3 regions of the Streptomyces sp. NBC_00986 genome follow, and region 1 is predicted to be linked to each of the others. Evidence: predicted binding sites of a transcription regulator. Region 1 holds the regulator's gene; each other region holds the start of a gene.
The links. The regulator HrcA, encoded in region 1, represses chaperone genes, less so after heat shock. The targets are predictions, from matches to a motif close to TTNGCACTCNGNNNNNCNGAGTGCNAA.

Region 1 (7,758 bases):
TCAGGCTCCGCAGCTGCTTGATCTCCTGGTACATGCCGTCGGCCGTTTTGTACCCGGCGGCGAGGAATCCCAGCCCGCCGGCCTCGGCCACGGCGGCCGCGAGACGCGGGACGGAGACACCGCCCGCCATCGGGGCCTGCACGATCGGATGAGGGAAGAGATCGGTCAGTGCGGAGGACATGACGGCATGTTGTCACGTCCTCCGAACAAGTCCGAATCCGGCCTTGGCGCTGGCACATGCCAGTACTTTCAGCCGGTTCGGCCGGGGAGGGCGAGGCCGTTCGGACCGGAGCCGGCTCAAAGAGAGGGTCCGGGGGCGGCTGCCCCCGGACCCTCTCAGCGACCGTTGAAAGCGTCCTTGAGGCGCGAGAACAGCCCCTGCTGACCCGGCTGGAACGTCCCCGTGGGCCGCTCCTCGCCGCGCAGCTTGGCCAGTTCGCGCAGCAGGCGTTCCTGCTCCACGTCCAGCTTGGTCGGGGTGGTGACCTCGACGTGGACGATGAGGTCGCCCCGGCCGCCGCCGCGCAGATGTGTGATGCCGCGGGTGTGCAGCGGGATCGACTGGCCGGACTGGGTGCCCGGCCTGATGTCGACCTCCTCCATGCCGTCGAGCGTCTCCAAGGGCACCTTCGTGCCCAGGGCCGCCGCCGTCATCGGAAGGGTGACCGTGCAGTGCAGGTCGTCGCCGCGGCGCTGGAACATCGCGTGCGGCAGCTCGTGGATCTCGACGTACAGGTCTCCGGCGGGGCCGCCACCGGGGCCGACCTCGCCCTCGCCCGCTAGCTGGATCCGCGTGCCGTTGTCCACGCCCGCCGGGATCTTGACGGTGAGCGTGCGCCGCGAGCGGACGCGGCCGTCGCCGGCGCACTCCGGGCACGGCGTCGGCACGACCGTGCCGAAGCCCTGGCACTGGGGGCAGGGGCGGGACGTCATGACCTGGCCCAGGAAGGACCGGGTCACCTGCGAGACCTCACCGCGCCCGCGACACATGTCACAGGTCTGCGCGGAGGTGCCGGGGGCCGCGCCCTCGCCGTTGCAGGTGTTGCAGACGACGGCCGTGTCGACCTGGATGTCCTTCGTGGTGCCGAAGGCAGCCTCGTCGAGCTCGATCTCCAGCCGGATCATGGCGTCCTGGCCACGGCGGGTGCGCGAGCGCGGTCCGCGCTGCGACGCCGTACCGAAGAACGCGTCCATGATGTCCGAGAAGTTCCCGAAGCCACCGGCCCCGAAGCCCGCGCCCGCGCCGCCGGCCTGCGAGAGGGGGTCGCCGCCGAGGTCGTAGACCTGCTTCTTCTGCGGGTCCGAGAGCACCTCGTAAGCGGCGTTGATCTCCTTGAACCGCTCCTGGGTCTTCGGATCCGGATTCACGTCCGGGTGCAGCTCGCGCGCGAGCCTACGGAAGGCCTTCTTGATCTCATCCTGCGACGCGTCGCGACGCACGCCGAGAACGGCGTAGTAGTCCGTGGCCACTTAGGACTCCGCCAGGATCTGTCCGACGTACCGTGCCACTGCGCGTACCGCTCCCATCGTTCCCGGGTAATCCATGCGGGTCGGTCCGACCACGCCTAGCTTGGCGACTGCCTCGCCGCCCGAACCGTAGCCGACCGACACCACCGACGTGGAGTTGAGTCCCTCGTAGGCGTTCTCATGACCGATCCGTACGGTCATGCCCGAATCCCCCGCCTCACCAAGCAACTTGAGGAGGACGACCTGCTCCTCGAGTGCTTCCAGGATGGGGCGGATGGTGAGGGGAAAGTCATGTCCGAAGCGGGTGAGATTGGCGGTGCCGCCGATCATCAGCCGCTCCTCGGTCTCCTCGACGAGGGTCTCCAGGAGGGTGGAGAGCACCGTCGCGACCGTGCCGCGGTCCTCGGCCTCGAAGGCCTCCGGCAGGTCCTGCACGAGCAGCGGTACGTCGGCGAAGCGGCGGGCCGCGACCCGGCTGTTGAGCCGCGCGCGTAGATCCGCGAGCGAGCTCTCCCCGAAGGGCGCCGGGCAGTCGACCATGCGCTGCTCGACCCGCCCGGTGTCGGTGATCAGCACGAGCATCACGCGCGCGGGAGCCAGCGACAGCAGCTCCACGTGCCGGACGGTCGAGCGGGTCAGGGACGGGTACTGCACGACGGCGACCTGCCGGGTGAGCTGCGCGAGCAGCCGTACCGTGCGGCCGACGACGTCGTCGAGGTCGACCGCGCCGTCGAGGAAGTTCTGGATGGCCTTGCGCTCGGGGCCGGTCATCGGCTTGACGCCGGCGAGCTTGTCGACGAAGAGCCGGTAGCCCTTGTCGGTCGGGATGCGCCCGGCACTCGTGTGCGGCTGGGCGATGTAACCCTCGTCCTCCAGGGCCGCCATGTCGTTGCGCACGGTCGCCGGGGAGACGCCGAGGCTGTGCCGCTCGGTGAGCGCCTTGGACCCCACCGGCTCCTCGGTGCCGACATAGTCCTGGACGATGGCGCGCAGCACCTGAAGCCTGCGTTCGCTGAGCATCGCGCACACCTCCAGTTCTGGTCGCCGTTTTGGTACCGGGCTGCCCTTTCCTGGCACTCTGTGCGCGTGAGTGCCAGCGTTCCCCGGCCCAGTGTACGGCCGTGAGGTACACCCCGGGCAAGGCCGGTCCTGCGATGTCACGCCCTGAGTGCCGTCACCGTTAGCGTCGCCGTATGAGGGTGACTTGGGAAGAGGCGGGGTGGGAGCGGCTGGCGGACGGGGTGGGCCGGTGCCGGCTGCCTGGCTGGGACTGCACGGTCGGGCTGGTCGTGGGGGCGGGCTCGGCGCTGATGATCGACGCCGGGTCGAGCCTGGCGGAGGGCGCGCGGTTGCACACGGAGGCGCGGGCGCTCGCCGGTCACGCTGTGACCCATCTCGCGCTCACCCACGCCCATTTCGACCACGTCTTCGGAGCGGCGGTGTTCGCGGACGCGGAGGTGTACGGCGCGGTGGGCGTGGAGCGGGTGTTGACGCGTGAGCGGGAGGCGCTGCGTAAGGACGCCGTTGAAAACGGGCTCCACGCGCGTGTGGCCGACGAGGCCGTAGCCGCCCTGACGTACCCGCGTCACCTGGTGCCGGACGAGCAGACACTCTCCCTGGGCGGCGACCGACAGGCCCTGCTCGCGAATGTCGGCCCCGGACACACGGCCCACGACCTCGCCGTCCTGGTCCCCGGCTCCCGGCCGGTCGTGTTCTGCGGCGATCTGGTCGAGGAGTCCGGCGAACCACAGGCGGGCCCCGACGCCGTACCGCCCCACTGGCCTGCGGCGCTCGACCGTCTCCTCGCCCTGGGCGGGGAGGACGCGCTGTACGTGCCCGGTCACGGAACGGTGGTGGACGCGGGGTTCGTGCGGGCCCAACGGGACGCGTTGGCAACGCGTTTCGGCGTGTCGTGACGGCCGTCGCCCCGGTTCTCCTATCGTCATCCGAATGCGCCAGTACTCCGCCGATCTGACCCCGCCGTGGAAGAAGCCCAAGCCGGCCCCCGAGGTCCCCGCGGAGGCGGGCCTGGTGGTCGAGGAGCCGGGCACCGGTTTCTGCGGCGCGGTGATCCGCTGCGAGGCCGGCACGGTCACCCTGGAGGACCGCTTCGGCAAACACCGGGTGTTCCCGATGGAACCGAGGGGCTTCCTGCTGGAGGGCCGCGTGGTGACCCTGGTGAAGCCCGTATCGAGTCCCCTACGGCCCACTCGTACGGCATCCGGTTCGGTGGCCGTCCCGGGTGCACGCGCGCGTGTGGCTCGCGCCGGGCGGATCTACGTCGAGGGCCGGCACGACGCCGAGCTCGTCGAGCGGGTGTGGGGCGACGACCTGCGTATCGAGGGCGTGGTGGTCGAGTACCTGGAGGGCGTCGACGACCTCCCGTCGATCGTCGCGGAGTTCGATCCCGGCCCGGACGCGCGGTTGGGCATCCTGGTGGACCACCTGGTGCCGGGCACCAAGGAGTGGCGCATCGCCCAGTCGGTCACCAGCGAGCACGCGCTCGTCGTGGGCCACCCGTACATCGACATCTGGGAGGCCGTGAAACCGTCCTCCGTGGGCATCACCGCATGGCCCCGCGTCCCACACGGGCAGGACTGGAAGACGGGCGTGTGCCGTTCCCTGGGTTGGCCGGAAAACACCGGTGCGGTGTGGCAGGCGATTCTGGCCAAGGTGGGGTCTTACAAGGACCTGGAGCCGGAACTGCTGGGGCGGGTGGAGGAGTTGATCGACTTCGTCACGGTCGGCGGTGAGGCCTGACTCCGGGAAGCGTGCCGAACCCACTGGTATCCAACTCGACGTCGAGCAGGTCCAAGGGCACGGGGTCGCCGAACTTGGTGATGCGTTGCACCTGATAGTCGGCCGCGTCACCCACACCTTGGGGTTCGGTGAGCAGCACGCATTGGGCCATGACCGGGTCAACGATCAGATAGGCCGGTACTTTGCCCGCGGCGTAGACCGAGCGCTTGACGCCGTAGTCCCGGTCGACGCTGGTCTTGGAGACGACCTCGACCACCAAGGTGATCAGCCGACACGGCAGCAGGCGCCCTGACTCCGGGCTGACGCCACGCTCCAGCACGACCAAGTCCGGTACCGGCTCGCTGGCTTCGTCGATGATGTCAACGTCCTGAGTCTGCAGCCGCTCCCAACGCCGATGCGGGATCTGGTCCTGCACCTCCGCGACGATCCGGTTGTGCACCAGATCAGGGCTGGACATCATCACGACTTCCCCCCGGAGAAGCTCCGCCTTGATGCCGTCGGGAGGCTCGAACCCCGCGAAGAACTCGGCCATCCCACGCTCATCCACAGCGGTCATCTCCGTGGTCCTCCACATCCGCCGCGTTCTGTCGACGGCAGCCTAGGAACCAGCGTAAGGACCGAACCGACGTTCCGCACTGATTCACTCCCCCGGGTGAATCAGTCCACCAAGTCCCTGACCACGGCGTCGGCCAGCAACCGCCCCCGCAACGTAAGCACCGCACGCCCCGCCTCATACGGCCCCGCCTCCAGCAGCCCCTCCCCCAGCGCCCGGCGCGAAGCCGCGAGCCCCTCCGGGCGGAGCAGGTCCAGCGGTGCGCCCTCGCGGAGTCGTAGCTCCAGGAGGATGCGTTCTACGCGGCGGTCCTCCTCGGAGAGGATTTCCCGCCCCGCGCCCGGTGAGCGGCCCGCCGCCAGTGCCCCCGCGTACGCGCCCGGGTGCTTCACGTTCCACCACCGGACCCCGCCGACGTGCGAGTGGGCTCCGGGGCCCGCGCCCCACCAGTCGGCGCCGCGCCAGTAGAGCTCGTTGTGGAGACAACGGCCGGAATTCGACGTTGCCCAGTTCGAGACCTCGTACCAGTCGAAGCCCGCCGCCGACATCACCTCGTCGGCGATCAGGTAGCGGTCGGCGTGGACGTCGTCGTCCGTCATGGGGACCTCGCCGCGGCGGATGCGGCGGGCGAGCTGGGTGCCCTCCTCGACGATCAGGGCGTAGGCGCTGATGTGGTCGGGGCCCGCGCCGAGGGCGGAGTCGAGGGAGGCGCGCCAGTCGTCGTCCGTCTCGCCGGGGGTGCCGTAGATCAGGTCGAGGTTGACGTGGTCGAAGCCGGCCGCGCGGGCCTCCGCGACGCAGGCCTCGGGGCGGCCGGGGGTGTGGGTGCGGTCGAGGATCTTCAGTACGTGCTGTTTCGCGCTCTGCATGCCGAAGGAGACGCGGTTGAAGCCGCCGTCGCGGAGGGCCGCGAGGTAGGCGGGGTCCACCGACTCCGGGTTCGCCTCCGTCGTGATCTCCGCGTCCGGTGCCAGGCCGAACTCGTCCCGGACCGCGCCCAGCATCCGTACGAGATCGCCCGCCGCGAGCAGCGTGGGGGTGCCGCCGCCGACGAAGACCGTGCGGACCGGGCGGGGGTCGTCGCCTAGGACCTTGCGGGCCAGGCGGATCTCGTCGATCAGGGTGTCCGCGTAGTTGTCGCGGGAGGCCAGCACTCCGCCCGTGCCGCGCAGCTCGGTCGCCGTGTAGGTGTTGAAGTCGCAGTAGCCGCAGCGGGTCGCGCAGTACGGGACGTGCAGATAGAACCCGAGGGGGCGGTCGGCGGCCCCGGCGAGCGCCTGTGCGGGCAGGGAGCCGTCTTCGGGGACGGGTTCGCCGTCGGGGAGTGCGGAAGGCATGTCCTCCATTGTCCAGCACCGGTACGGCTACCTACTCCGCCTGTTCCGCCTGGAGCACCAGCAGCGCCATGTCGTCCTCCGGCGGGCGGCCGCCGAACTCGTGGACGAGGCGTTTGATGCGCTCCGCGATCAGCTCGGCGCTCAGCCCCGCGCACCCGGCGAGCGCGGTCGCCAGCCCGTCGCCGTCGTCGAACTGGACCGACCCCGAGCGCCGCTCGGTCACCCCGTCCGTGACGCACAACAGGCTGTCGCCGGGCCGGAGTTCGAAGGTCTCGCTGGTGTACGTCACGTCCTCGATGACCCCGAGGAGGGTCTGCGGGCGGGCTGCCGTGCCGACGCTGCCGTCCGGGCCGAGGAGGAGGGGCAGCGGGTGGCCGGCGGAGGCGAGGGTGCAGCGGACGCCGCCGTCGAAGGGGACCAGCTCGCCGTAGAGGAGGGAGAGGAAGCGGGGGCCGTCGCCGACCGGGCCCGGCATGCCGCCCGCGGCCACGAGGGCGTGGGCGGCCGCGTCGGCGGCCTCGGTGGCGTCGTCGAGGAGGAGCTGGTTGAGCCGGTCGAGGACGTCGCCGACGCCGTAGCCCTCGCGGGCGAGGAGCCGTAGCCAGGGGCGGGCCAGGCCGATCACCACGGCGGCCTCGGGGCCCTTGCCCTGGACGTCGCCGAGGGCGAAGCACCAGCGGCCGTCGCCGGCGGGGAAGAGGTCGTAGAAGTCGCCGCTGGGGCCGCCCTTGTCGCACGGTTCGTAGACGAGGGCGCTGTGCACGCCCGGGATCTCGGCGACCGCGCCGGGGAGCAGGCCGCGCTGGAGTACGCGGCTGATGGTGGCCTGGCGGGCGTACTGGCGGGCCGCGCCGATGGCGAGCGCGACGCGGCGGCTGAGGTCCTCGACCAGGCCGGTGACCTCGTCGGGGAAGCGGGGCAGCCCGGACCGTCCGATGACCAGCGTGCCGAGCGGACGGCCGCCCGCGATCAGGCGGTACGACAGTGCCGCGCCGTGGGTGCCGTGCGGGCCGAGCGCGTCGGCGGGCCAGGGGTAGGACACGGGCCGCAGGGTGTCCGGCGGCCGGGGCGGGTCCTTCTCCAGGGCGACGCGCAGCTCCTCGATGCGGTTCTCGCTGCCGTGCCAGACGCGGGCGAGGCGCGGCCCGGTGCCGGTCCCGGCGCCCTCGCCCCAGCCTCCGCCGCGGCCCATCGCCTCGTCCTCCAGCCATACGGCGCACCAGTCGGCCAGCCTCGGCACGATCAGCTGTCCGGCGAGCGCGGCGACGAGGTCCTCGTCGAGCTGTCCGGCGAGGAGGTCGGAGGCCTCGGCGAGGAAGGAGAGGGCGCCGCGGCCGAGCCAGTCCCGGTCGCGTTCGGCGCGCTGGGGTTCTGGGGCGAGGTTCTCGGCGACGCGGAGGCCTCGTTCACCGGCGTAGGTCTCCAACTCCTCGGCGGCCGGGGTGCCTTCGGCGGGCAGGCGGGCCCAGACGGTCTTGACGCCGGTGCGATAGGTGACGCCCCAGGCCTCGGCGAGCGTGGAGACGAGGCGCAGGCCGCGGCCGAACTCCGGTGTCTCGTAAGCCGGTTCGGCGTTGTTGTCGCGTGGGGCGCGGGAGGGGTGGTGGTCGGCGACCTCGACGACGATCGAGTCCGTCTCCT
Region 2 (7,758 bases), 1.2 Mb from region 1:
CACTGAACATCGCCCTCGACGACAACCACGAGGAAGTCACGTTCACCGCCCACCCGGCAGCTTGAGGGACGGCGGGAGGTGAGTCCTTCCGCCCCTCCCGCTGAGTACCGGTACTCATGTCCTAACGCGCCCCCCGGTCCACCGTTGTCCTCACCGACCCGGACCGACCGACGCGAAGGACGACACCTCGATGCCGCAGACCTCCCGCCCGCGCCGACTCCTCGCCCTCGCCACGGACAACTGGCCGGCCCGGGCCTACCTGGCCGTCGTGGGCGCCTCGGTCGCGGTGATGTTCGTGGCCCCGGAAAGCCCCGTCGCCGCAGGCCCGTTGATCCTCACGGCGCCCCTCTCCCTCCTGAGCGTGATCCTGCCCTTCGGCCCCGGCACCGAGGGGTCACAACAAGCGCTGGCGGTCGGCTCCTGGACGGTATGGCTACTGCTCTGCGCCCTCGTGAACGCCGCCGTACTCGGCGCCCTCGCGAAGAGATCTACGACGACGACAACCACGGCACCTCCCACCCGCACCAGCGCCCGCACCCACGCTCGCCTACGCACCCTGCTCGCCCCCGCCGTGGACAACTGGCCCGCGCGGGCATACCTCGCCGTGGTCGCGGCCTCGCTGGCCTTCTTCCTCTGCGCCGACCACATCCTGGCGGACCCGACATTCGCCGGACTCTGGCCGCTGATGGCCACGGCACCGGCCGGCTTCCTCGCCTTCCTCCTGCCGACGTCGAGCCCACTGGCCTTCGCCGCCGCCACGGCCCTGTGCGGGCTGGCCAACGCCGTACTGCTCGGCCGCCTCGCCCGCACGCTCCGGCCACGGGAGGGACACCCGGCCGTCTGAAGAGCCAAACCCGGCTATGGTCGAAAGAACCATGAACCACGCCCAGCAAACCGCCCTAGGCCGTGCCCTCCGCCTCCTCGGCGAGCACGGCGAGGCCCTGACGTCCGACACCCCCGACGGCAAGCTCCACGAGGTCAAGGCCGACCTCAAGCGCGCCCTGGACCTGCTGGACGACAGCGTCAGCGGCGCCGCGCCGACCACCCGCTGCCCGGAGCACCCGAACGGCCCGGTCGACGAGAGCGCGCCCGACCTCTGCCTGCTCTGCGAGACCCGCCGCCGCTCGGCCCGCCGCTCCGAGTTCAACGGCCCCGCCGTGCCCCGGCCCACCGACACCACACCCTCCCGCTACGGCGTCCGCGAGGACCGCCCGCAGGCCCAGCAGCGCTGGCTCCCCGAACTGTGGAACGGCCAGGCCTGGCTGCTCTGCGGCACCCCGCGCCGCGACCGCCACGAGGCCGAGCTGTACATCAACGCCGCGCGCCGAGGCTCCCGCCCGGCGATGGCGTACCGCCTCGTGCACGAGTTCACGGACTACGAGGTGCTGCGGGTCTGGGGCACCCCGGTGCACGTGGACATCGAGCCCCTGGGGAACCTCTGACGTGGGTCCGTTGGCGTGGAGCACGGATGTGGTGAGCGGGCTCAGGTGGTGGCAGCGGGTGGTGCTGGTCGTGTGCCTGTGCGCGCTCGCGCTGCCGTTGTGGTTCGCCGCGAGGAACGTCCACCGGTTCATCGACGGTGACCGGACGATCACGGAAGGGTACGTCCACTGCGCGTCGAACGACCGGTGCGAGGGCACCTGGAGCCTGCCCGGCGGACAGCGGGGGCGCGGGGAGATAGCGGGGTTGGCCTTCGAGTACGACGAGGAACAGGTGACGGGCATACGGCTCTACGCCGGCGGGGACTGGGCCGTGACCGACCGCTCCGACCTGGCCTTCCACGCGGCCTACGAGCTCGCCGGCGCCGCGATCGGCGCGGCCCTGATCGCCTCGGTCGCCTGGTTCAAGTCCCGCTAGCCGTCCGGCTGTTCCCGCTCCCGCTCCCGTTCGATGACCAACCGGGTCTGCTCCGCGTCCAGTTGGTACACCGTCTCGTGTGCCCGTGGATCGCGCGCGTGGAAGGTGTGGAACATCGGCCCGGTCTCCCCGCCCAGCTCCACCAGCGACGCCGAAGCCCCGCGCACCGCCCGCTCCGTACCGGGCGCGGTGGTCAGGTCGATCCGGTTGACGACACCGGGCGTGACCCACACCGGCGCCGCCTCCAGGAAGCCGAAGAGCTGGAGGTGGAAGTGCCCGGTGAGGACGACCCGCACGTCACTCCCCCGGATCGCGTCCGCCAGCTCCCCGGGATTCCGCAACCCGAAGGCCTGTTGGGTCGGTACGTCGAGGGCGATCGGCGGATGATGGAAGGCGAGGACGGTCCCGCTCCCGAACGGCGTGCTCAACTCCTCCTTCAGCCAGTCCAGTTGGGCCCCGCTCAGCCGCCCGTACACCTTCCCCGGCACCAGCGAGTCGAGCGTGATGAACCGATACCCGCCCACGTCACTCACGGCCGCGCACGCGAACTCCACGGGAAACACGGCGGACACGACCCGGTCCGTGCCGTCGGCGGCCAGGTGCCCGCTCCCCAACACCTTCCCGAACGCCTCGCGTTCGTCATGGTTCCCGGTCGTGTAGAAGACCGGCACCCCACCCATCCTCCGCGCGAAGCCTCCGACCAGCTCCCGTACGGCCGCATACGCCTCCACCGCCCCGTCATTGGCGAGGTCCCCGGTGACGACGATCGCGTCCAGCCCGCGCTGATGCCGCAGTTCGGCCAGCATCAGCCGCAGGGAGTCGGTCGCGTTGAACCCGTGCCGGTTGGGGGCGTCGGTGCGCTCCAGGTGGGTGTCGGACAGGTGCAGGATCCTCATGTTCGGGAACGCTAGCCCGAGTTGGGGGGCGGCGGACAGGGGACGGGGCTTGACCCTCTAGGGGAGTTTGAGGACGAGGCCCCTTCAGGGCCGATGGGGGTCTGGGGGCGCAGCCCCCAGGGACGGCACCCCCACCGACCCGCACCCACAACTCAGCTCAGCTCAGCTCAGCTCAGCGAGCGCAGCGCCGCCGCGTCATACGGCGCCAGCTCCTCCACCCGCCCGGCAAGGACCTTCGCAGCCCACTCGGGGTCTTGGAGAAGCGCGCGGCCCACCGCGACCATGTCGAACTCGTCCCGCTCCAGACTGTCGAGGAGGTCGTCGATGCCCTTGACCGGAGCCCCCTCGCCCCGGAACCCCTTGAGGAAGTCCCCGTCGAGGCCGACCGACCCGACCGTGATGGTCTGCTTACCGGTGAGCTTCTTGGTCCAGCCGGCGAGGTTGAGGTCGGAGCCGGTGTCCTCGAACTCGGGGAGCCAGTAACGGCGGGTCGAGGCGTGGAAGACGTCAACACCCGCCGCCGCCAGCGGAGTCAGGATCGCCTCCAGCTCCTCCGGGGTCTCCGCCAGGCGGGCCCCGTAGACGTCCTGCTTCCACTGCGAGTAACGGAAGATGATCGGGAACTCGGGGGACACGGTCTCGCGGACCGCCGCCACGATCTCCGCCGCGAACTTCGTACGGGCGACCGCGTCACCGCCGTAGGCGTCCGTACGACGGTTGGTGCCCGCGTACAGGAACTGGTCGAGGAGGTACCCGTGCGCCCCGTGCAGCTCGACCCCGTCGAAGCCGATCCGCTCCGCCGCGGCCGCCGCCTCGGCGAACGCGCCGATCACGTCGTCCAGGTCCCGCTGCGTCATCGCCTTGCCGGTGACCTCGTCGCTGCCGATCCGCAGCCCGGACGGGCCGACGGCGGGCGCGTCCGCGTACGGCGGCTGGCCCTGCTCGCGGACCATGCCGATGTGCCACAGCTGCGGCACGATCGTGCCGCCCGCCGCGTGCACGCCCTCGGCGACCTTCGCCCAGCCCGCGAGCTGCTCCGCGCCGTGGAAGCGCGGGATGTCGTCGCTCTGCCCGGCCGAGTCGTGACCGACGTAGGTGCCCTCGGTGACGATGAGGCCCACGCCCGCGGCGGCCCGGCGCGCGTAGTACGACACCACGTCCTCACCGGGGATGCCGCCCGGCGAGAACTGCCGGGTCATCGGCGCCATCACGATCCGGTTCGGGACGGTCAGGCCGTTGAGGGTGATCGGACGGCCGAGGATGTCGGCCGCTCGGGAGGCGGGGGCGGTCGTAGACACGTGTGGGGGCTCCTCAGGATTACCGGGGATCAGGCACCAGGTACCGGACGGTATGTGCGTATGCATCGATCATGCGTCAACGACAACCTCCCGGCCAAGCCCCTCATTCCACCCACCCGGCACCCCACCCTGTGATCCCGGCCACGCCGACCCCGGACACGCCCGAGGGCGATACCCCCCTGTCGGAACAGGAAGTACCGCCCTCGGTAAGACCGTTGATCAACCAGAGGTCGATCAGAAGTCCATGTCACCGCCCGGCATGCCGCCACCGGCGCCCGCGCCGGCACCGGCCTTCTCGGGCTTGTCGGCGATGACGGCCTCGGTGGTGAGGAACAGCGCGGCGATGGACGCGGCGTTCTGCAGGGCAGAGCGCGTGACCTTCGCCGGGTCGATGATGCCCTCGGCGATCATGTCCACGTACTCACCGGACGCGGCGTTGAGGCCGTGACCGATGGGCAGGTTGCGGACCTTCTCGACGACGACTCCGCCTTCGAGACCACCGTTGACGGCGATCTGCTTCAGCGGGGCCTCGAGCGCCAGCTTGACGATCGCGGCACCGGTGGCCTCGTCACCCTCGAGCTCGAGCTTCTCGAAGACGTGGCCCGCCTGGATGAGCGCGACGCCGCCACCGGCGACGATGCCCTCCTCGACGGCCGCCTTCGCGTTGCGAACGGCGTCCTCGATGCGGTGCTTGCGCTCCTTGAGCTCGACCTCGGTGGCCGCGCCCGCCTTGATGACGGCGACGCCGCCGGCGAGCTTGGCGAGGCGCTCCTGGAGCTTCTCGCGGTCGTAGTCCGAGTCGCTGTTCTCGATCTCGGCGCGGATCTGGTTGACGCGACCGGCAACCTGGTCCGCCGAGCCCGAGCCGTCGACGATCGTCGTCTCGTCCTTGGTGATGACGACCTTGCGGGCGCGGCCGAGGAGATCCACGGTCGCGTTCTCCAGCTTGAGGCCGACCTCCTCGGAGATGACCTCGCCGCCCGTGAGGATGGCGATGTCGCCGAGCATGGCCTTTCGACGGTCACCGAAGCCCGGAGCCTTGACGGCGACGGACTTGAAGGTGCCGCGGATCTTGTTGACGACCAGCGTGGACAGGGCCTCGCCCTCGACGTCCTCGGCGATGATCAGCAGCGGCTTGCCCGACTGCATGACCTTCTCCAGGAGCGGGAGCAGGTCCTTGACGTTGGCGATCTTCGAGTTGGCGATCAGGATGTACGGGTCGTCGAGGACGGCCTCCATACGCTCCATGTCGGTGGCGAAGTACGCCGAGATGTAGCCCTTGTCGAAGCGCATACCCTCGGTGAGCTCGAGCTCGAGCCCGAAGGTCTGGGACTCCTCGACGGTGATGACGCCTTCCTTGCCGACCTTGTCCATCGCCTCGGCGATGAGCTCGCCGATCTGGGTGTCGGCGGCGGAGATGGAGGCCGTGGAAGCGATCTGCTCCTTGGTCTCCACGTCCTTGGCCTGCTCCAGCAGGGCACCGGAGACGGCCTCGACGGCCTTCTCGATACCGCGCTTGAGGGCCATCGGGTTGGCGCCCGCGGCTACGTTGCGCAGACCCTCCTTGACGAGGGCCTGGGCGAGGACGGTCGCGGTGGTCGTACCGTCACCGGCGACGTCGTCCGTCTTCTTGGCGACTTCCTTGACCAGCTCTGCGCCGATCTTCTCGTACGGGTCCTCGAGCTCGATCTCCTTGGCGATGGAAACACCATCGTTGGTGATCGTGGGGGCGCCCCACTTCTTCTCGAGGACGACGTTGCGGCCCTTGGGGCCAAGGGTGACCTTGACGGCGTCGGCGAGCTGGTTCATCCCGCGCTCGAGACCGCGCCGTGCCTCCTCGTCGAACGCGATGATCTTGGCCATGTGAAGTGGTCCTCCCGGACTGGGGTGGATTGCTCCGGACCGCGCTGGCGCCCGCGACGGACGGCCTGCCTGCCCCGTGGTTCCTTGCACCACCTGGCCTGCGGGCCTCACCGACCCGGTCCTTCGTTATCACTCTCACCTTCAGAGTGCTAACGCCAATGATTAGCACTCGGCATGGTCGAGTGCAAGCGGCTCCCAGGTTCTGGGCCCCTCCTTCGCGGGGCGCGCGAGGTGCGCACGGGGCATGCCGAAGGGCCCGTACCCCAGGAGGTGACCCCCCAGGAGTACGAGCCCTTCGGTGAGGAACGAAGAACGTCGCTGCTGTTCGTCGGCGCGTGCTTCAGCCGGTCGCGAGCCGGACCATGTCCGCCTGCGGCCCCTTCTGACCCTGCGAGATCTCGAAATCGACCCGCTGACCCTCTTCCAGGGTGCGGTAGCCGTCCATCTGAATCGCGCTGTAGTGGACGAAAACATCCGCACCACCGTCGACCGCGATGAAGCCGTACCCCTTCTCCGCGTTGAACCATTTGACGGTGCCCTGAGCCATGCCTAACTCCCCTATTACTGGCCCTTGCACGGACCCGCACTTCGCGGATCCGGGTCAGACCTCACCCCCCACAGGATTGGGGGCGTGCGCCGGAACGCGTCGACCGCGGCCGAATGTATCCGTCCAACTGCCGTCTGCAACAGGTCAATCCGACGAGAATTCCGGGCAGGACCGGTCGGGAATATACGGAGAATTCGTCCGACTTCAGGGCAAGTCGGGCCCGATAAAGGGAACATAACGCGCAAAAGGAATGCACACTTTGGCTACTTCTCATCGCACGCGGAGCGGGTACTCATATGCGTCCGGCATGCGGAGTGGAGCGGGTTCCCCAACTGTACCCCGCTCAACCCTACAGAATTGCCCCCTCCGCTTCTCTCACGGAGGGGGCAATTCGATGAACTCTTGGTAATCGGCGTTACCGAGGGTAATTATCAGCCGCCGGCGACGGCCGGAATGATCGAGACGCCGGCCCCGTCCGGAGTGGCCGTCTCCAGCCCCTGCTCGAACCGCACATCGTCATCATTCACGTACACGTTGACGAACCGCCGCAACTTGCCCTGATCGTCCAGGACCCGGGCGGAGATCCCGGTGTGGTTCTTCTCCAGGTCGCTGATGACCTCGGCGAGGGTCGCACCCTCAGCGGTGACTTCGGCCTGCCCGCCGGTGTACGTGCGCAGGATGGTGGGGATACGGACGGAAACGCTCATGCTCAGGACCTCCGGTCAGGTACGGCTTTTGTCTTTTAGGGGCGCGGGGAACTGCGCGACCAGCCCCCACGGGCCCGCAGACGAAGAACGACGCTAGGACGCAAGCCCAGCTTCCCTGAACGACTCAAGACTCGGCCGGATCGTCGCGGTGAGCCCCGTACCGGCAACCGCATCCAACGTCTTGAGACCGTCGCCCGTGTTGAGGACCACCGTCGTCAGGGTCGGATCCAACAGCCCGTTCTCGATCAGCTTCTTCGCCACACCCACGGTCACCCCACCCGCGGTCTCCGCAAAGATCCCCTCGGTCCGCGCAAGCAACTTGATCGCGTCGACGACCTGCTCATCGTTGACGTCCTCGACAGCCCCACCGGTCCGCCGAGCGATGTCGAGCACGTAGGGCCCGTCCGCCGGGTTCCCGATCGCCAGCGACTTCGCGATCGTGTTCGGCTTCTGCGGCCGTACGACGTCGTGCCCGGCCTTGTAGGCGACGGAGACCGGCGAACACCCTTCCGCCTGCGCCCCGAAGATCTTGTACGGCTTGTCCTCGACGAGCCCGAGCTTGATCAGCTCCTGGAGCCCCTTGTCGATCT
Region 3 (7,758 bases), 2.7 Mb from region 1:
GAGGAGCTGAACCTCCCGCCGGTCTTCACCACGATCCCGACCAAGAAGAAGATCGTCTTCCTCACCATCGACGACGGCGAGAACAAGGACCCCGCGTTCCTGCGGATGATGAGCGACCTGAAGATCCCGTACACCGCCTTCCTCAGCAACTACCTGGTGAAGGACGACTACGGCTACTTCCGGAAGATGCAGGCGCAGGGGCACACGATCAACAACCACACCCTCACGCATCCGTATCTGCCGGGGCTGTCCTACGCCGAGCAGAGGCACGAGATCTGCGGGATGCAGGACATCATGAAGAAGCAGTTCGGCAAGGCCCCGACGGTCTTCCGGCCGCCGTACGGGAACTACAACCACGACACCCTCGTTGCCGCGAAGTCCTGTGGCATCAAATACGCCCCGATCTGGGACGAGGAGGTGTTCGTCGACCACTGGGAGTACCGCGAGGACGACCTGTCCCTGCATCCCGGTGACATCGTCCTGACGCACTTCCGGGGCCGTGAGGACTGGAAGGGCACGATGGTCGACGACATGCGCCGCTTCCTGGGCAAGGTCACGGCGGAGGGTTACGCGGTGGCCCGCCTGGAGGACTACCTGTGAGGTTCGCGACCCTGCGGACGCCGGTGGCCGTCGCGTTGGCGGCCACCCTCCTCACCGGCTGCGCGCAGTCCGTCGACCCCATCGAACGGCTCGGCAAGAAGGCCGCCCAGCGCGTCCACCCGCACGGCCCGTCCCGCGAACAGCCGTACCGCCACTGGGGTCTGACGGCCCCGCTGCCCCCCGCCCCCAAACCGTCGCCCCACCCCGCCCCCCGCTCGGCGGGCCCGGGCCTTCCGCCGGTCGTGGACCACGTCCGAACCCGCGACAGGGTCGTCTTCCTGACCTACGACCACGACGCGGGCGCGCGACGGGACCCGGGCTTCGCCGACATGGTCCGCGAACTACGCCTGCCCGTCACCGAGTTCGGCACCGCCCAGGACCGCCGCCCCGTCGCGGGCCTGCCCTACGACGCCCAGCGCACCGAGATCTGCGGCAGCCGGACCCGGCTGCTCCGGCCCCCCTACGGCACGTACGACACGACGACCCGCCGGGCCGCCGCCGACTGCGGCATCTCCGCACTGGTCCTGTGGCGGGCCGCCACGACCACCGGAACGCTCACCTACACGCGCGGCGACCACCACCTGGCCCCGGGCGACATTGTCCGCATCGCCCCGACCGACACGACGGCCCGACTGCTGCGCGGCATCCAGGAGCAGGGCCTGACGGTGGGCCGCCTGGAGGACTACCTCTAGCGCGCAGGGCGGGAGTGTCAGAGGCCCCGGCTAACCTGCCGCGCACGACGAACAGCGGTGAGTGGAAAGGGCCTTGCGACGGGTGGCAGCGAGTGGACCTCCACCGGGCCGTACCAGAGGGATCTGGAGTCGGCGTTCCGGCAGGCGCAGGAACTGGCCAAGGACGACCACGGGTTCCCGGGGCGGGACGTCGTCGATCTGTGGGAGGACGACGACTGGCGGGAGTACATCCTGACGGGCGGCACGTCCTCCGTGCTCGACTTCTACGACCTCATCGACGCCGGGTCCGGGGACGACTTCGCCATGATGCGACCACTGACCGAGGACGAGGTGCGCGACTGGGCGCCGGAGGGCAGGCCCACCCGCGAGCAATGGGTCGCGGCCCTGCGCACCTGGGTTCCGTCCTTCCCGGGCCGTGGGAGCGGTCGCTGCACGATCCTCTATCGCGAGGGCGAGCCGGCCGAGATCGGCTACTGGGGATGCGCGGCGGACTGGCGCGGGAACCGTTCGACGCCGGTCGGCACTCTCAGCCCGTCCGGCGTTTGAGGACGAGGCCGTTCAGGCCGAAGGGGGGTCTGGGGGCGCAGCCCCCAGGGGACGGCGGCATCGAGCACAGGCCCGCCGGACAGCTCAGGGCGACGTCGAAATTCCGCTCAAGCGCCGCGGGCATTGGCACTCCGCTTGACCGAGTGCTAATCGCGGTCATAGTCTCAGACCTGGCACTCCCCCCTGGAGAGTGCCAATAGCGACGGGCAGGTCCGGCACCCGCGACGACGGATCCACCTGGTCGCCACCTCAGACAGTTAACCCCGTGAGATCTCCGAAGGGGGAGGTCGGATCGTGACGACCACCAGCTCCAAGGTTGCCATCAAGCCGCTTGAGGACCGCATTGTGGTCCAGCCGCTCGACGCCGAGCAGACCACGGCCTCTGGCCTGGTCATCCCGGACACGGCCAAGGAGAAGCCCCAGGAGGGCGTCGTCCTGGCCGTGGGCCCGGGCCGCTTCGAGAACGGCGAGCGTCTTCCGCTCGACGTGAAGACCGGCGACATCGTGCTGTACAGCAAGTACGGCGGCACCGAAGTGAAGTACAGCGGCGAGGAGTACCTCGTCCTCTCGGCCCGCGACGTGCTCGCGATCATCGAGAAGTAATTCACCCAGTTTTGCAGTGAGCTACGCCCCTGGCCCCCGCGACCTTATGAAGCCGGGCGTCAGGGGCGTAGTTCGTTTCACCCACGTTTTCCGAGAGGGCTGAACCGCTCCCATGGCGAAGATCCTGAAGTTCGACGAGGACGCCCGTCGCGCCCTCGAGCGCGGCGTCAACAAGCTTGCCGACACGGTCAAGGTGACGATCGGCCCCAAGGGCCGCAACGTCGTCATCGACAAGAAGTTCGGCGCCCCCACCATCACCAACGACGGCGTCACCATCGCCCGCGAGGTCGAGCTCGAGGACCCGTACGAGAACCTCGGTGCCCAGCTGGTGAAGGAGGTGGCGACCAAGACCAACGACATCGCGGGTGACGGCACCACCACCGCCACCGTGCTCGCCCAGGCGCTCGTGCGCGAGGGCCTGCGCAACGTCGCCGCGGGTGCCTCCCCGGCCGCCCTGAAGAAGGGCATCGACGCCGCCGTCAAGGCCATCTCCGACGAGCTGCTCGCCACCGCGCGGCCCATCGACGACAAGGCCGACATCGCCGCCGTGGCCGGTCTGTCCGCGCAGGACAGCCAGGTCGGCGAGCTCATCGCCGAGGCGATGGACAAGGTCGGCAAGGACGGTGTCATCACCGTCGAGGAGTCCAACACCTTCGGTCTGGAGCTGGACTTCACCGAGGGCATGGCCTTCGACAAGGGCTACCTGTCGCCGTACTTCGTGACGGACCAGGAGCGCATGGAAGCGGTCCTCGAGGACCCGTACATCCTCATCCACCAGGGCAAGATCAGCTCCATCCAGGACCTGCTGCCGCTGCTGGAGAAGGTCATCCAGGCCAACGCCTCCAAGCCGCTGCTGATCATCGCCGAGGACGTCGAGGGCGAGGCCCTGTCGACCCTGGTCGTGAACAAGATCCGCGGCACGTTCAACGCGGTCGCGGTCAAGGCCCCCGGCTTCGGCGACCGCCGCAAGGCGATGCTCGGCGACCTCGCCACCCTCACCGGCGGTCAGGTCATCGCCGAGGAGGTCGGCCTCAAGCTCGACCAGGTCGGCCTGGACGTGCTGGGCTCCGCCCGCCGCGTGACGGTCACCAAGGACGACACGACCGTCGTCGACGGTGCCGGCGACTCCTCCGAGGTCGCGGGCCGCGTCAACCAGATCAAGGCCGAGATCGAGAACACGGACTCCGACTGGGACCGCGAGAAGCTCCAGGAGCGCCTCGCGAAGCTGGCCGGCGGCGTGTGCGTGATCAAGGTCGGCGCCGCCACCGAGGTGGAGCTGAAGGAGAAGAAGCACCGTCTGGAGGACGCCATCTCCGCGACCCGCGCCGCGGTCGAGGAGGGCATCGTCTCCGGTGGTGGCTCCGCTCTGGTGCACGCCGCCAAGGTCCTCGAGGGCAACCTCGACAAGACCGGTGACGAGGCCACCGGTGTCGCGGTCGTGCGCCGCGCGGTCGTCGAGCCGCTGCGCTGGATCGCCGAGAACGCGGGCCTCGAGGGCTACGTCATCACCGCCAAGGTCGCCGACCTCGAGAAGGGTCAGGGCTTCAACGCCGCGACCGGCGAGTACGGCGACCTGGTCAAGGCCGGCGTCATCGACCCGGTCAAGGTCACCCGCTCCGCCCTGGAGAACGCCGCCTCCATCGCCTCCCTGCTCCTCACGACCGAGACCCTGGTCGTCGAGAAGAAGGAAGAGGAGGAGCCGGCCGCCGGTGGTCACAGCCACGGCCACTCCCACTGACGCGAGTCGGTGAACCCGTAGGACGTGTACGTCGAAGGCCCGGCGCCCCTCAGGGGGAGCCGGGCCTTCGCGTTCCGCCGGAACCTTCGTCACCGAGGCCGCCGTCACCGTGGCGGCTGCCGTCACTGCGGCCCGTACTTCCGCCCGGTCTTCGAGGTGATCCCGCCCAGCACCGCCTGCGGGGTGACCTTCACCAGACCCATCAGCGCCTTGTAGCGCGGGTCCGGGATCGACAGCGACTTGCCGCGCGCCAGATCCGCGAGCGCCGCCGCGACCAGCTTGTCCGCGTCCAGCCACATCCAGTTCGGGATGTTGTCCGTACCCATCCCGGCCCGCTCGTGGAACTCGGTCCGCACGAAGCCGGGCGCCAGCGCCATCAGCCGTACGCCACTGCCCGCCAGGTCCTTGGCCGCGCCCTGGGTGAACTGCACGACCCACGCCTTCGACGCGCCGTACGTCCCGCGCGGTACGAAGGCGGCGACCGACGCCACGTTGACGACCCCGCCGCGCCCGCGCTCCCGCATCGCCTCGGTCGCCGCGCTGGTCAGCCGGAGCACCGCCTCGCAGTGCACCTTGAGCATCTTCAGCTCGTCGGCCATGGACACGTCGAGGTAGCGGCCCTTGTTGCCGAAGCCCGCGTTGTTGACCAGCAGGTCGACGGGGTTCTTGCGGTCGGCGAGGCGGGCGGCCACCGTGTCGATGCCCTTGTCCGTGGCCAGGTCGGCGGTCAGTACCTCCGCCTCGATGCCGTGCCGGTCGTGCAGTTCGGTCGCCTGCTCCCCGAGCCGCGCGGTGTTCCGCGCCACCAGCACGAGGTTGTGTCCGTCCGCCGCGAGCCGCCGCGCGAACGCGGCACCGATCCCCGCGGTCGATCCCGTAATCAATGCCGTTGTCATGGCGCAAGATTAGTGACCCGGAGCGAGCCGGTCCGATCTCTGCACAGGCCCTCCCGATCCGTGACGAACACGTGTCGAACATCGCGTCGAACACGCCGTGACGGCAGGTCAGGCGGGGTACTCCGCGACATACTTCCGGGCCTGCGCCAGCGCCTCAGGATGCAGCGCCTCGCCCGCCGGAAGCAGCCGCGGCAGCAGCTCCCGCTCGGTCGTCACGGCCCGGAACTGCAGGGCCACCGTCACGTCGTGGTCGGGCCGGTGCACGATCTCGATCGGGTCGCCCGCCCGGATCTCACCGGGCTCGATCACCCGCAGATAGGCCCCCGGAGCACCCTTCACGGTGAACCGTTTCACCCACCCGCGTTCGCCCAGATGGTCCTGGAACGTACGGCACGGGATCCGCCCGCAGGTGACCTCCAGGACCACCTCGGAACCGATCCGCCAGCGCTCGCCGATCCGCGCGCCGGACACGTCGAGCCCGAGTGTCGTCAGGTTCTCCCCGAAGGAACCGCTGGCCAGCGGGCGCCCCAACTCCCGCTCCCAGTCGTCGAGATCCTCGCGCGCGACCGCGTACACCGCCTGGTCGTCGCCGCCGTGGTGCCGCCGGTGACACACCGCGTCTCCGGCGAGCCCGCTCCCGGCGACGCCCTTGGCGCCGGGCGCGCTCACCCGCACCGGCGCGTCGGTCGGCCGCTTGTCGATGCCGGTCACGCCTTCGGGCTGGTCCGTGTACGGCACGGCCGTGGCCCGGCCCAGATTCAGCGAGAGAAGCTTCATGACGGCACGGTAGACGAGAGCGCCTCAAAGGTGCGGCGCATTATTCGGCGTCGTAGCAAAGAAGAGCTTATGCTCGGCGCATGATCGAGGCCCGACATCTCCGTGTGCTGCGCGCCGTCGCCGCCACCGGCTCCTTCTCGGCGGCCGGGCGTGAACTGGGCTGCACCCAGCCCGCCGTCAGCCAGCAGATGAAGGCCCTGGAGACCTCGGTCGGCACGCCGCTCCTGATCCGCACCGGCCGCGAGATGCGCCTGACCCAGGCGGGCGAGGCCCTGGTCCGCCACGGCGCGGGCATCCTCGCCGGGCTGACGGCGGCCGAGGAGGAGGTCGCCGCGATCGCGGGGCTGCGCGCCGGCCGGGTCCGCCTGGTCTCCTTCCCCAGCGGCAGCTCGACGCTCGTCCCCGCCGCACTGGCCGCCCTGCGCGCCGCGCACCCCGGCACCCGCGTCTCCCTGGAGGAGGCCGAGCCGCCGAAGTCCGTCGAGCTCCTCCGGGAGGGCGACTGCGACATCGCACTCGCCTTCCGCTACGAGGCCGCGGCGGGCGCCGAGGACTGGTCCGACCTGGTGGTGCGACCCCTGCTCCGTGACCGCCTGGTCGCCCTGGTCCCGGAAAAACACCGGCACGCGCGCGTGCGGTCGCTCGCCATCGGCGAACTCGCCGACGACCCCTGGATCGCCGGCTGTCCGCGCTGCCGGGGCCAGTTGGTCGAGGTGTGCGAGGCCGCCGGCTTCACCCCGCGCATCGACTTCGCGACCGACGACTATCCGGCGGTCGTCGGCCTGGTGAGCGCGGGCCTGGGCGTCGCCGTCCTGCCCCAGCTCGCCATCGAGTCCGTACGGCCCAGGGGTGCGCGGACGGTGACGCTGGAACCGGCGGTGCGGCGGGAGATCGTCGCGCTCACCCTGCCCGACCTGGCGCAGGTGCCGGCCGTGGCGGCGACCCTCGACCAGCTGGAGCGGGCGGCGCGCGAAAAGTAGAGGGGCACGCGTGCGCGTACCCCTGTCGGAGGACTTGTTGGAGAAACGTTCCTTCAGTTGTTCGAAGCCATGTCCCCGGCGGCCGAAGCCGACACCAGCCGGTTGCGGGCACGCCCCATGAGCTCTTCGCGCTCGTCCTCGGTCAGGCCGCCCCAGACGCCGTACGGCTCGCGCACAGCCAGCGCGTGCGCCGCGCACTGTGCGCGGACCGGGCACCTCATGCAGACCTCTTTGGCCGAGTTCTCACGAGCGCTTCGTGCCGCACCGCGCTCGCCCTCGGGATGAAAGAAGAGCGAGCTGTCGACCCCTCGGCAGGCAGCCAGGAGCTGCCAGTCCCACAGGTCCGCGTTCGGTCCGGGAAGGCGGGAGAAATCTGCCATTGCGTGACCCCTTGTAGCCGTTATGGGCGGATACGGTGTCCACGACCGTACAACTACGATCTAAGGAGATGAAAATATGACTCATTGCGAATCTAGCCTCAGACACCAGCAAAAGGGAAGAAATAGGGCTGAATGGGGCACCGGTTGTGATGAAAGCTTGAGGGTCGGCCCCGATGCCTCCACCGTGTCCGCACCCTCACGTAGAGTGCCGAAGATGGCACACGGCCCCGTAACTCTTTCGAGTGACCGTCGTTGAGAGTGCGAGGCGGTTGAAAACACAAGTGCTCGGGCAGGCGTCCGAGACGGTCGACCGCACAGGTGACGATTTCGTACCAGCCTGGAGGCTCAAGGTGACGCGCATCAGTTGCGGAGGGCGGCCATGACATCCGTCCTCGTCTGTGACGACTCCCCGCTTGCCCGAGAGGCGCTCCGCCGCGCGGTCGCGACCGTGCCCGGTGTCGAGCGCGTGACGACGGCGGCCAACGGCGAGGAAGTACTCCGCCGCTGGGGTGCCGACCGCTCGGACCTCATCCTGATGGACGTACG

Region 2: a site for HrcA is predicted at 6,077-6,103, ahead of groL (chaperonin GroEL). Genes of this name have one in related genera too.
Region 3: a site for HrcA is predicted at 1,962-1,988, ahead of groES (co-chaperone GroES). Genes of this name have one in related genera too.

What each region holds. Positions count from the first base shown of each region.
Region 1 is NZ_CP108733.1:7,840,709-7,848,466, reverse strand. It holds gene OG504_RS35090 (nitronate monooxygenase) at 1-181, opposite strand, end outside; gene dnaJ (molecular chaperone DnaJ) at 337-1,470, opposite strand; gene hrcA (heat-inducible transcriptional repressor HrcA) at 1,471-2,487, opposite strand; gene OG504_RS35075 (MBL fold metallo-hydrolase) at 2,661-3,383, shown strand; gene OG504_RS35070 (DUF3097 domain-containing protein) at 3,418-4,227, shown strand; gene OG504_RS35065 (Uma2 family endonuclease) at 4,205-4,783, opposite strand; gene hemW (radical SAM family heme chaperone HemW) at 4,885-6,117, opposite strand; gene OG504_RS35055 (SpoIIE family protein phosphatase) at 6,149-7,758, opposite strand, start outside.
Region 2 is NZ_CP108733.1:6,652,333-6,660,090, reverse strand. It holds gene OG504_RS29835 (helix-turn-helix domain-containing protein) at 1-65, shown strand, start outside; gene OG504_RS29830 (SCO4225 family membrane protein) at 191-844, shown strand; gene OG504_RS29825 (hypothetical protein) at 876-1,442, shown strand; gene OG504_RS29820 (hypothetical protein) at 1,474-1,857, shown strand; gene OG504_RS29815 (metallophosphoesterase family protein) at 1,854-2,753, opposite strand; gene OG504_RS29810 (NADH:flavin oxidoreductase) at 2,921-4,051, opposite strand; gene groL (chaperonin GroEL) at 4,286-5,914, opposite strand; gene OG504_RS29800 (cold-shock protein) at 6,255-6,461, opposite strand; gene OG504_RS29795 (MoaD/ThiS family protein) at 6,893-7,168, opposite strand; gene thrC (threonine synthase) at 7,262-7,758, opposite strand, start outside.
Region 3 is NZ_CP108733.1:5,114,919-5,122,676, reverse strand. It holds gene OG504_RS22355 (polysaccharide deacetylase family protein) at 1-600, shown strand, start outside; gene OG504_RS22350 (polysaccharide deacetylase family protein) at 597-1,292, shown strand; gene OG504_RS22345 (hypothetical protein) at 1,350-1,838, shown strand; gene groES (co-chaperone GroES) at 2,133-2,441, shown strand; gene groL (chaperonin GroEL) at 2,554-4,179, shown strand; gene OG504_RS22330 (SDR family NAD(P)-dependent oxidoreductase) at 4,302-5,075, opposite strand; gene OG504_RS22325 (MOSC domain-containing protein) at 5,184-5,852, opposite strand; gene OG504_RS22320 (LysR family transcriptional regulator) at 5,933-6,832, shown strand; gene OG504_RS22315 (WhiB family transcriptional regulator) at 6,886-7,212, opposite strand; gene OG504_RS22310 (response regulator transcription factor) at 7,592-7,758, shown strand, end outside.